4 regions of the Oceanobacillus longus genome follow, and region 2 is predicted to be linked to each of the others. Evidence: riboswitches for the same ligand, from Rfam matches in the RefSeq annotation. Region 2 holds a riboswitch; each other region holds the start of a gene.

Region 1 (3,187 bases), on a different contig from region 2:
GGATGCAAGCACAGAAGAAATGGCGGAAATATTGGCATCTGATGGAATGCTGATTAAGCGGCCCATTGTAACAGATGGCGAGATTGTTACAGTCGGTTTCAAAGAAGAAACATTCCAGGAAACTTGGAAATAAGTATTACAGGGACTAGAAAAAGAGAACATTAAATTGTATAGTTAGATTGGAATTAATTATTGGAGGGATAAGAATGAGCTTACCAGAGGAATTATTGTATTCAAAAGAACACGAATGGATTAAAAAAGAGAATGGAAATGTACGAATCGGTATTACGGCATTTGCTCAGGACGAACTTGGCGATATCGTTTTTGTGGAATTACCTGAAGTTGGTGACGAGCTAACCGTTGATGAGCCTTTTGGTAGTGTTGAATCTGTTAAGACAGTTTCTGAATTGTATGCTCCAATAAGTGGCAAAGTAGTTGAAGTAAATGAAGAGTTGGATGACAGCCCAGAGTTCGTAAATGAATCACCATACGAGAAAGCATGGATGGTTGTAGTGGAACTGTCTAATGAATCTGAGCTTGATGAACTACTTTCACCTGATCAATACAAAGAATTAACAGAAGAATAATGCTCCTTAGGCTGACTAAAGCACACAATTGTGTATAGTCAGCCTTCGTTTTATCATATAATGTATGTAAATAAGCATCTTTCTTGCTTGCATAAGGAGTGCTATGTGATGATAACTACTGAACCAGAGAAAGTAATTATTGTCGAAGGGCTGACAGACAAACGGCAGATTGCAAAGATCATCAACGACAATGTTACGATTATTTGTACGAATGGTACACTTGGTGTGGAGAAATTTGATGAATTACTGGAAACATATGAACTGGATGAGAAGGATGTTTTTATACTGGTAGATGAGGATAAATCGGGGATAAAATTACGGAAACAACTTGCTCGCGAACTGCCACATGCGGAACACATTTATGTTAGCAGTGAATACCGCGAAGTAGCTGCCACACCTGAGAAGATTCTTGCGAGTGCTTTACTCAGCAAACATTTTTCTGTCCATCCCATATTTTTATTTTAATGCAAAGGTATAAGGTGGTAAAAGGTGCAAACTATTACAGAAGAAACGCTTAAACAAGAACGAATGTTGCTCTATATTTATACTCCATTTTGTGGAACATGCAGTGTTGCACGTGCAATGCTTGAAAAAATTGAAGCGGTTCATCAGGAAAAAATATTTTTTGAAATGAATGCGTCTTTGAACCCCGAATTTATGATTGAGAATAAAATAGAAAGTGTCCCATGCCTGTTAATTAAGGAAGACAGCCAAATAAAGGAGAAAATCTATGCCTTCCAATCAACAGGCAATATCTATAGTTATTTAATAAAGTATAAGCCTGAGTTGTTTGCGAAAAGCTAAGGATAACAGAAAGATACAAAAATTTAATATTGACATGAATATTTCACCGTGCTACTATAGTCTCACTGATTCAAAACTTAATATTTTCTATCTCTTATCTTGAGCGGTGGAGGGACTGGCCCTTTGAACCCGCGGCAACCTTCAAATTTAAATTTGAAAGGTGCCAATTCCTGCAAAGTAGCACTTTGACAGATGAGAGAACGTGAGACTTTATGTAATCTATTACGTCTTTCTGTTCTCGAGCAGATAGACGTTTTTTGTTGATTGAATGTGAATCATTAGGAGGATAAATAGTGATTTCAATTGAGGGTTTAAGTAAAATCTTTGCTCTAAATAAGAAAAATATAACAGCTGTTGACGATTTGACCCTTAATATAAAAGAAGGCGAAATTTATGGCGTAATCGGATATAGTGGTGCTGGTAAAAGTACGTTCGTACGCCTGCTAAACCGACTGGAAGAACCAACTGCAGGTAAAGTTATCATCGACAACCAGGAGATTACGGCTTTGAATACGAAGCAGCTACGGCTTGCACGCCAGGAAATAGGTATGATTTTCCAACACTTTAATCTGCTTTGGTCAAAAACAGTCGAAGATAATATTGCCTTTCCATTGGAAATAGCAGGCGCATCCAAAGCGGAACGTTCTTTGCGAGTACAAGAGCTGATTGATCTCGTCGGACTTAGTGGACGTGAAAAGGCATATCCATCCCAGTTAAGTGGTGGACAGAAACAACGTGTTGGTATTGCGCGTGCACTTGCAAACAATCCGAAAGTATTGCTATGTGATGAAGCAACATCTGCATTAGATCCCGAAACGACCAACTCCATATTGAACTTATTGATGGATATAAATGAGAAGCTTGGTTTGACAATTATTCTGATCACTCACGAAATGCATGTTATTCGTAAAATCTGTAATCAGGTTGCTGTCATGGAGCAAGGGAAAGTCGTGGAACAAGGGCAAGTCCTAGATGTATTCACGCATCCGAAAATGCCCGTTACAAAGAAGTTTGTGGAACAAATTATGGGATCCAGTAGTGAAGATGATGATATATCGAATATGATCAATACGTATAGTAACGAGGGAAAAATTCTACGCTTGCATTTTCTTGGTGAAACTACAAATCAAGCCCTCATCAGTGAATTGGCGAAAAAGTTTGATATCGATTTGAATATATTGCAGGGGAAAATAACACAAACCCAGGCTGGCGGATATGGTACATTATTTGTCCAGGCGAAAGGTGAAATTGAGGAAATTGATATGGCAGTAAGCTTTATCCAGGAAGAAACCTCAGTAGAAGTGGAGGTTATCCGAGATGCTAACTAATTTATTTCCGAATATCGATATAGAAGATTTTTGGGTAGCTACCTATGAAACATTCTATATGACAATTCTGGCATTGATTGGGACATGTATTTTAGGTCTCATCTTAGGGCTACTTCTCTATCTGACAACGAAAGATGGAATTTGGCAAAATAATGTTGTTAATTTAATCGTAGCAGCCTTTGTGAATATATTTCGGGCGATTCCTTTTATTATATTGATTTTATTGTTATTTCCTTTTACTGATTTTTTGATTGGAACTATACGCGGACCAAATGCAGCATTGCCCGCCCTAATTATCGGTTCGGCACCATTTTATGGGAGACTCGTTGAGATTGCTCTCAAAGAAGTGGATAAAGGTGTTGTCGAGGCGGCAAAATCAATGGGAGCAAAGACAAGCACCATTATCTTACGCGTACTTATACCAGAATCCATGCCTGCCCTTATCTCAGGACTTACGGTTACAGCAAT
Region 2 (3,187 bases):
TCGGCTTGATTGCACTTGATACTTCATCAAGATCCGTTAAATCCACAAACGTATGATCGATATTAAATCGTTTTAAAACTTCTGATACAAATCGGAAAGTTCCACCATACACATCTTTTGTCACTACTACATGATCGCCAGCAGATAAGAGTAATAGTGCAGACGAGATGGCAGCCATCCCAGATGCGAATGCCAAGCCATGGGTTCCACCTTCGAGTTCAGCGATTTTTTCCTCGAGCGCCTGGCGGGTTGGGTTTCCAGATCTGCTGTAATCGAAGGCTCCAAATTCTTCAAAACTATTTTGGTGGAAAGTGGAAGAAAGATAGATAGGAACATTCACCGCCCCTGTCTGTGTTTCTCCTCTTTGTGCGCCATGAATTAATTTTGTTTCTAAATGATTATTATGTTGACTCATTATTAACATCCTCCTATTCCAAAATTGATAGTGCTTGCTGTAAGTCAGCTTTTAAATCTTCCACATTCTCAATACCAACGGAAAAACGTAGTAGTTCGTTGCTGATACCCCGTCTTAATCGCTCTTCTTCTGGCATATCTGCATGAGTTTGGGTGGTTGGATACGTAATAAAACTTTCGACACCACCAAGACTTTCGGCAAAAACAATCAATTGCAGCTTCGATAAGAAAGAATCGACATATTTACTCTTCTTTAGGCAAAATGAAAGCATGCCACCTTTATTGGGATAAAGAACTTTTGTAACAGCGGGGTGTTCTTTTAGATACTTAGCAATGGTTCTAGCATTTTCCTCATGTCTATCCATTCGGAGGGACAATGTTTTTAATCCCCGAATTAGCAACCAGGAATCAAATGGGGAGAGAACAGCACCATTAGCATTATGATTCAAAGATAATTTAGCACAAATCTCTTCACCTTTAGCTACGACTAACCCTGCTAAAACATCATTGTGACCACCAATATATTTTGTGGCACTGTGAATGACAATATCAGCACCGAGACTGATTGGCTGCTGCAAGTATGGCGTTAAAAATGTATTGTCCACAATTAATAGTAGACTATGTTGCTTTGCCAACGCTGCATACAGGCTTATATTTATTTCCTGCATCGATGGATTTGTTGGTGTTTCGATAAATATTGCTTTCGTATTGGGTGTTATTAGTTGCTTTGTCTTTTCAACATCGTCAAATGTATCATAGGTGGTTTTAATATTATAAATATCCGCATATTGTTCCAGCATACGGTATGTTCCACCATATAAGTCCTCGGGTGCAATTAAATGGTCACCAGACCGGAAAAGGGAGAGGACCAATTGGATAGCTGCCATTCCGGAGCTACAGGCGAAACCTGTATCACCAGCTTCTAATTCAGCGATCCCAGCTTCCAAAATGTTACGAGTAGGATTTTTTGTTCGCGTATAGTCATAGCCAGTGGATTGTCCAAGTCCCTTATGCTGATAAGCTGTTGATAAATAAATGGGTGGATTGATTGCTCCGGTTTTCTCATCGCTTTTATTTCCTAATTGAGCTAATTTGGTTTCAATACTTCTGATTGACATTTTTCAACCTCCAAATGTAAATAAGAGCCTTCTTCAACTAAGAAGAAGGCTCTAATATGTATGCATTCTTCTCATCTTCTAGGCATAAACATAAAACGCCTACTGGAATTAGCACCATAACCTGCATGGTTTGGTTGCTGAGACATCAAAGGGCCAGTCCCTCCGTCTCTCTTGATAAGAGATTAAACTAATTTATGTAATTTTTCTAAATAATACTTTCACCTTACAATATAAAATTAAAAAAAGCAAGAAGAATATAATATTTCATCTGAATATATTGCATATGCGGAAAGTTAAAGGAAAGGAGTAAGCACTTTTATGATGCTACATGAATACCTAATAAAGAGGGTGGTTTATAGCCTATAGACTTACCAGATATTCAATTAATTCAAAGGAAGTGACTCTATTGTTTTATCATGTAAAAGAATTGCAATACCACGCAAAGCCGGAACGTCCAGATCCCGTATTTGCTCGGAAACTGCAAGAAGTACTCGGAGGTCAATGGGGTGAGATGTCGGTAGCCATGCAATATTTATTCCAGGGCTGGAACACGCGCGGCGATGGAAAATATAAAGATTTGTTGATGGATACCGGGGCAGAAGAACTTGCCCATGTGGAAATGCTTGCAACGATGATTGCAAGACTCTTGGACGGTGCTCCTGACATGGAATTGGAAGATGCTGCAAAGGATCCAATGGTGGCAGCAATTCTAGGAGGAATGAATCCGCAACATGCAATTGTATCCGGATTAGGAGCTATGCCGGCAGACAGTATGGGAAATCGCTGGACAGCAAATTACATTATTGCAAGTGGAAACCTGCTTGCGGATTTTCGAATGAACCTGACTGCTGAATCACAAGGGCGTCTTCAGGTTGCACGTCTGTATGAAATGACAAATGACCGTGGTGTTAAAGATATGCTTTCCTGGTTACTTGCAAGAGATACCATGCATCAAAATCAATGGTATGCCGCAATCAGAGAACTGGAAGAAAAAGAAAATATCGTTGTACCGAGTACGTTCCCAAGGGAATTAGAAAAGCAGGAAGTAGCCTACACATTATTCAACTTTTCTATGGGGAATGAAAGTGCTGCTGGAAGATGGGCACACGGCCCAAGTATGGATGGGTGTGGAACGTTTAATTATGTTGAGGACCCAGTTCCGTTGGCACCAGCACCGAAACTTTCGCCAGCCCCACCGTACATTTTTAATACACCATTATGGGCATTGAGAAAGTCCGACGATTTGCCGGAACCGGATATGAAATAACATACAGAATGAGACTGGGACAAAAGTGTTTTAACCAAAGTAAAATCCGAACATAGTTGGTGTATATACCGCTACGGAAATACACTACGCTTTCCGCGGGCGCTGCTGAGCCTACTCCGAGCTATCGCTCTACGTAGTCTCACCTAGGCTTTTCATCCCGCAGGAGTCTCCGTGTATTTCCTTCGCTATTATGGCGAAATGTTCGGCTTTGAGTTAAACACTTTAGTTATGTCCCAGGCTCATTTTCATTTTACCCCCAACACTGCTTGGTCTGAATAGACAACTGAAAAAATTCACCATACAATGAATATATACCCCCATAAAAATCGACTGTTTAGGAATTATTTAAATTGTGTGTATTAAAACGTTGGAAAGTTCAGGAAGTAAA
Region 3 (3,187 bases), on a different contig from region 2:
TTGCAGTAATTACTGGCGGTGCTGGTGGTATAGGTAAGGTAACAGCAGAAAAGTTTTTGAAAGAAGGGGCTAAGGTCGTTTTAGTAGACTTATTCAAAGAGCCATTGGAGGAAGCGAAGAATGAACTTAAATCATTCGGTGAAGTATTAACGATTGAGGCAGATGTCTCCAAAGAAGATGATGTAAAGAAGTACGTTAAAGAGACGGTTGAGCAATTCGGAAAAGTCGACGTTTTCTTTAATAATGCAGGTATTGAAGGGAAAATTGCTCTATTAACTGATTTAGATGTGGAAGATTTTGATAAAGTAATCAATGTAAATGTCCGAGGAGTATTTTTAGGGTTGAAGCATGTATTGCCAGTCATGAGAGAGCAGGGACATGGTAGTGTAATTAACACTTCGTCTGGAGCCGGATTGATGGGTACTCCTAACCAAATTGCATACGGTGCTTCCAAGCACGCGGTGACGGGAATGACTAAAACTGCTGCATTGGAAATTGCAGATGCAAATGTTCGAGTAAATTCGATTCACCCATCACCAGTAAATACGAGAATGATGCGTTCCATTGAAGAAGGAACACTTCCTGGAAAGGGTGCAGAAGCAAAAGAAGCATTTACTCAAATCATCCCACTTGGACGCTACGGAGAGTCGGAAGATATGGCAAATCTGGTTCTGTTCCTTGCTTCAGATGAGAGTGCATTCATCACTGGTTCACAATATCGAATTGACGGTGGACTAGGTGCTAAATAGTTTGATAGATTATTATCTGTAGTATAGGAGTGGAGTATACTAAAGTAGTATATTTCCCTCCTGATTATGAAAGAAGGTTACCATTTCGTTCAATAAGTGGTAACCTTCTTTCTATTTAATTTACTCTTCTATTCTAAACTTCCCGACCTGTTCTCGCCCATAGCGTAATTTTCAACACCTGCTGAAGAAATAGCAAACGGAAATTTCTCCAATGGAAGCGTAGGGACGGTTCTCCTGCTTCCTTTTAGTTATATAGGAAGCAAAAGAACCGTCCTCGTGCTTCCCCGCTTCATATGCGACTAAATAATGATTGACTTTTTGAGCAGAACAGGGTAACTTATATAAAAATACATAAACGTACTTCTTATCAAGAGAGGTGGAGGGAAATGGCCCTTTGATACCTCGGCAGCGGGCTCGTAATGAGTACTGTGCCAATTCCGTCAGACAGTTGTCTGAAAGATAAGAAGAGGACATCGGATATTTCCACCCTCTTCTTATTATAGAAGGGGGTTTTTATTTTGGTTTAACAACCATAAATCTTTATATCTTAAAGTTGAGTATTACAATATGTTTAATAATAAAAAAAGGAGTTGTTAATATGACAGAATACGGTGTGTGGATTATTATTTTAGCAGTAGGATATACGTTTGCACTTATAGTAGCAGGGCAAATTGCAAAGCGGCGATTGACTAAAAAAGACAGTTATTTTGTAGGGAACCGAAATTTTAACAAATGGATTGTTGCATTTTGTATTACTGGATTATTTTCCGGTTCGACATTTATATCGATTCTGGAGCTATCTTACTTAAGTGGTATTTCCGCGATTTGGTATGGGATGGCAGAAATGGTTCAAATCTTTATTATCGCGTTACTGATCATCCGATCTTTCCGGAAAAAAATGCTTGTAACTGTTTCCGGCCTAATTGGTGATAAATTTGGGAGAACAGCAAAAGGGTTATCCGGTGCCATTACTGCATTTGCCTTTCCGATGTGGTCGGTTGCGACTGCGATTGCATTTGCTTCTGCTTTCCATGTATTCACTGGGATTTCCCTGAGTTTGTCTGTAGCCTTTACTGCCATCTTGCTTTTCATTTATTTGCAGGCTGGCGGTATGTGGTCCATTGCCTTTACACAGACAATGAATATGGTTTTGTTTGGCTTGATGATAGCGATCGGCATTATTGCCTTTTTCATTAATCCGGGAATTTCTGGTTTGGCAGCATTGAATTTGGAGCGTCCTGAAATGTTTGATTTTGGAAGCGTTGGTTTGCAAGTAATTGTCGTCTGGTTCGGTACTTTTCTCGTAAATGTCATTCTGGCACAGGCGGCTTTTCAGATGGCACTTTCATCCCGAACACCGGAAGAGGGACAGAAAGGCTTGATTATGGCTGGTTTTATGGCGATTCCTTTTATTGTTGGTGGTGTTCTATTCGGAATATCGGCAGCGGTAGTTGTGCCGAATGCATCGACAGGTCTCATTGCAATTCCGCTGTACCTGATGGAGGTCCTGCCTGCTCCACTCGTAGGTTTATTCTTTCTCGGAGTTTGGGGTTGTGCGCTCGGATGGGGTGGTCCATGCCAGTTCTCGGGTGCAACTAGTTTAGGGCGTGATGTTGGTAGTGCTATCAAGCCGACCGCATCCGGAGATCAACTTATCAAATATACAAAAATATCTTTATTGCTTTTAACCGGACTTATGATCCTATTTGGTTTATTGCGTACAGAGCAATCGGCATGGTGGAATGTGTTTGCCTGGACGATTAGAAACAGTGCAACGTTCGCACCGGTTGTAGCAGCCTTATTCTGGCCAGTCGTGACAAAACGTGCAGTTGTTGCATCCTTGTTTACAGGCTTTACAAGCGGTTTACTGTGGTATTACTTGGGCGGGTGGAATCCCCAAGAGTTTTATATGAATATACATCCCGTTTGGGTCGGAAGTTCCATTAACATCCTAACGATCACATTGGTGACACTTACCGATAACAAATCAGAATGGAATTTTAGAAAAACAGACAGATTTGGCTATTTAGCGTTGACTACAGGTCTCTTATTTACGATTATAAATGTCCTCTATTTTCAGACGTTCTATCAAAATGGATTATTCGGTTTATTTATGTTTGCGGCTATTTTGTGTTATTTTATTGCGGCGATAAGGTTTGTTCGCCCAGCTGAAGCGCGCGCTTTTCGGAGGGAGACTGCTGCGGTTTAATTTAACTGTTGTTGTTTTTTGTTGGTGAAAGGAAATTGATTTATAATAGATGGATTTTTATTGAAGATTTACAACCAAAAGAATAGCAGCTGAAAAATAATAATATAGAAAAAACTAAAGGCTCTCACGTTGTGTATCATGCACAATATGAGAGCCTCTTTTTTAATGCTAGGAAGCACGGGGACGGTTCTCCTGCTTCCTTTTTGTTATATAGGAAGCAAAAGAACCG
Region 4 (3,187 bases), on a different contig from region 2:
ACCATACCAACTACGAATAAATACCAGGAAGTTTCCATACCAAAATTCGAAGAGTCAGCAATCAGGTAAAACATAGCAATCAAATAAGCGATAACAGAAATTACTCGTATTCTTTTATCATACTTTTTATGTGTATCATTAACATAATGATTAGAGAACCATTTCTGACGTTCAACATTCAATAATTTCCTCATGATCCAATTAAAAATGAAAAGGATTAGTGAAAGAGTCCCTGTTAGGATAACTATTTTCAATATTAAATGATCGCCATTATCATAATAATACATACCCTACCCTCCCTTACTTCTATACTACCAAACTTTATTCGAATAAATAACTACTGTTTTGGCGAATGTTTACTTGCCAAAAAGCCACACAGCCTTTACAGGGTTGTGTGGCTTTCTATCATACGTTTTATTTCGTCATTGCTACTAATTCATCAATTTTGTCTGTTTTCTCCCATGGGAATAAGATATCAGTTCTGCCAAAATGTCCATAAGCAGCAGTTTCTTTGTATATTGGTTTACGCAAGTCAAGCATACGGATAATTCCTGCTGGTCGCAAATCGAATAATTTACGGACTGCATCTACAAGAACTTCCTCGCTAACCTTTCCTGTACCAAATGTGTTAATTGCAATGGACACAGGTTCTGCTACACCGATCGCGTACGCCAATTGAACTTCACATGACTTTGCAAGGCCAGCAGCTACAATATTTTTAGCAACATAACGTGCAGCATATGCAGCAGAACGGTCTACTTTTGTAGCGTCTTTCCCACTGAATGCTCCCCCACCATGGCGTGCATACCCGCCATATGTGTCAACAATAATCTTACGGCCCGTTAAGCCGACATCTCCTTGTGGTCCACCGATAACGAAGCGGCCAGTCGGATTAATAAAGTACTTCGTAGATTCATCAAGTAAGGCAGCAGGAACAACTTCACGAATAACATGTTCTATCATATCTTTTTCAATTTGTTCCGTAGTTGTATCCTGGTGATGTTGTGTAGAAATAACAATTGTATCAACTCGAACCGGTTGATCATTTTCATCATACTCTATAGTTACCTGTGTTTTTCCATCTGGACGTAAATAATCCAATACATTTTCTTTTCGGACATCTGCCAAACGTTTGGATAGTTTATGTGCCAGTGAAATAGGTAAAGGCATGTATTCTTCTGTTTCGTCACAGGCAAAACCGAACATTAATCCTTGGTCTCCTGCACCAATTGCATCAATCTCATCTTCACTCATTTTTCCTTGACGTGCTTCCAGTGCAGTATCAACTCCACCAGCAATATCCGCAGATTGTTCATCAATTGCAGTAAGTACGGCACATGTTTCATAGTCAAAGCCATATTTTGCACGTGTATAGCCAATTCCTTTGACTGTTTCTCGAACAATCGCTGGAATATCTACATAGGTGCTTGTGGAAATTTCACCTGCTACTAATACGAGACCAGTTGTAACAGTAGTTTCACATGCTACCCTTGCATTTGGATCTTTCTTTAAAATTTCATCCAGAACTGCATCGGATATTTGGTCTGCCATTTTATCCGGATGTCCCTCTGTTACGGATTCTGATGTAAATAAACGACGATTTGCAGCCATATGGCTAAACTCTCCTTTGTTATGTGTTACGGAACTCGATATCAATTTTCTCTTCTATATTATTCAAAGTACCTTCAAAAGGTAAAACAATTTTTATATGACCAGTTAAATATGTTTTCATTAAAAATAATTTTACTATCCTTAAAAACAAAAAAAGCCTTTCCTACAATGCATGAGGAAAGGGACTACAAGCTGGCCTTTCGCTCTTATTGTTCAAGGAAAAATCCTTGCATCAGGTTAGCACCTTTTCACCGTAGTGATGGTTGCTGGGCTTCATCGGGTCTGTCCCTCCACCAACTCTGAATAAGAGAGTATCCGTTCAAAATTAGATTACCGAAACAATGGTAAACTGTCAACTGTTTTAACGATGTAAGCGGAATCACATAAATTTCATAAATTCTTATTTAATTAGTATGGACTATTAATTTAAATGTGTTATACTAATAACCATATTAAGATAAATAATCTGAAAAGTTATTTCATTATAACATACAAAACCTTTAAAAAGGCAGGAGAATTCAATATGAAAACTGTGGAAAAGTCATTACTAAAAGAGCTTTACACCCATCAAAATATTCACCAAAACTTATCGGTGTCACAATTAGTTGAGAAGATCTTAAGCCGTAATGAAGGAAGTTTGACTTCAACTGGTGCAGTTTGTGCTTCAACTGGAACATATACTGGCCGTTCACCAAAGGATAAATTTATTGTGAACGATGAAGTTTCTAAGGATTTTATTGACTGGGGAAAAGTAAACCAACCTATTCGTGAAGAAGTATTTGATCTTTTGTACAGAAAAGTGATTGACTATTTAAATGGGAAAGAGGAAATTTATCAGTTTAAAGGTTTTGCAGGAGCCGATGAGAAATACCGTTTACCGATTCAGGTAATCAGTGAATACGCATGGCACAATCTATTTTCAAGACAGTTATTTATACCACCGACAGAAGAAGAACTAGATAATCATCAAGCTGATTTTACTGTTGTTTCTGCTCCTGACTTTAAAGCAGATCCAGCGATAGATGGTACGAATTCAGAAGCTTTCATATTGATTTCCTTCAAGAAACGCATCGTATTAATTGGGGGTACGGAATATGCGGGAGAAATCAAAAAATCAATCTTCTCTATCATGAACTACTTACTCCCACAACGTAATGTGCTATCCATGCATTGTTCTGCAAATGTCGGTGCTGAAGGTGATGTCGCATTATTCTTCGGTCTATCCGGTACTGGAAAAACAACATTGTCGGCAGATCCTTATCGTCGTTTAATTGGTGATGATGAACATGGTTGGAGTCCAAATGGCGTGTTTAATATTGAAGGCGGCTGTTATGCAAAATGTATCAATCTCTCTGAAGAAAAGGAACCGCAAATTTTTAATGCCATTCGCTATGGTTCTGTACTTGAAAACGTGATTTTGGATTCGGAATCACGTATTCCAGATTATGATGATATATCTCTAACTGAAAATACGCGCGCAGCATACCCGCTTGAAAATATTGATAATATCGTTATACCAAGTGTTGCAGGGCATCCGAATACAATCATTTTCCTGACAGCCGATGCTTCGGGTACA

What was found. Region 2 has a riboswitch for S-adenosylmethionine ahead of ACFOUV_RS10910 (methionine biosynthesis PLP-dependent protein). Riboswitches for the same ligand answer to the same signal wherever they lie in the genome.
Region 1: it holds a riboswitch for S-adenosylmethionine, as region 2 does, so the genes downstream of both, ACFOUV_RS08055 (methionine ABC transporter ATP-binding protein) here and ACFOUV_RS10910 (methionine biosynthesis PLP-dependent protein) in region 2, are expected to answer to the same signal.
Region 3: it holds a riboswitch for S-adenosylmethionine, as region 2 does, so the genes downstream of both, ACFOUV_RS07250 (sodium:solute symporter family protein) here and ACFOUV_RS10910 (methionine biosynthesis PLP-dependent protein) in region 2, are expected to answer to the same signal.
Region 4: it holds a riboswitch for S-adenosylmethionine, as region 2 does, so the genes downstream of both, metK (methionine adenosyltransferase) here and ACFOUV_RS10910 (methionine biosynthesis PLP-dependent protein) in region 2, are expected to answer to the same signal.

What each region holds. Positions count from the first base shown of each region.
Region 1 is NZ_JBHSAO010000006.1:79,927-83,113, reverse strand. It holds gene ACFOUV_RS08075 (arsenate reductase family protein) at 1-133, shown strand, start outside; gene gcvH (glycine cleavage system protein GcvH) at 207-587, shown strand; gene ACFOUV_RS08065 (toprim domain-containing protein) at 696-1,052, shown strand; gene ACFOUV_RS08060 (thioredoxin family protein) at 1,077-1,391, shown strand; SAM riboswitch class I at 1,483-1,590, shown strand; gene ACFOUV_RS08055 (methionine ABC transporter ATP-binding protein) at 1,685-2,719, shown strand; gene ACFOUV_RS08050 (methionine ABC transporter permease) at 2,709-3,187, shown strand, end outside.
Region 2 is NZ_JBHSAO010000008.1:47,107-50,293, reverse strand. It holds gene metC (cystathionine beta-lyase) at 1-415, opposite strand, end outside; gene ACFOUV_RS10910 (methionine biosynthesis PLP-dependent protein) at 429-1,532, opposite strand; SAM riboswitch class I at 1,601-1,713, opposite strand; gene ACFOUV_RS10905 (manganese catalase family protein) at 1,939-2,799, shown strand.
Region 3 is NZ_JBHSAO010000004.1:128,145-131,331, reverse strand. It holds gene ACFOUV_RS07255 (SDR family NAD(P)-dependent oxidoreductase) at 1-749, shown strand, start outside; SAM riboswitch class I at 1,111-1,215, shown strand; gene ACFOUV_RS07250 (sodium:solute symporter family protein) at 1,348-2,958, shown strand.
Region 4 is NZ_JBHSAO010000006.1:12,810-15,996, forward strand. It holds gene ACFOUV_RS07720 (DUF4181 domain-containing protein) at 1-287, opposite strand, end outside; gene metK (methionine adenosyltransferase) at 415-1,611, opposite strand; SAM riboswitch class I at 1,815-1,921, opposite strand; gene pckA (phosphoenolpyruvate carboxykinase (ATP)) at 2,135-3,187, shown strand, end outside.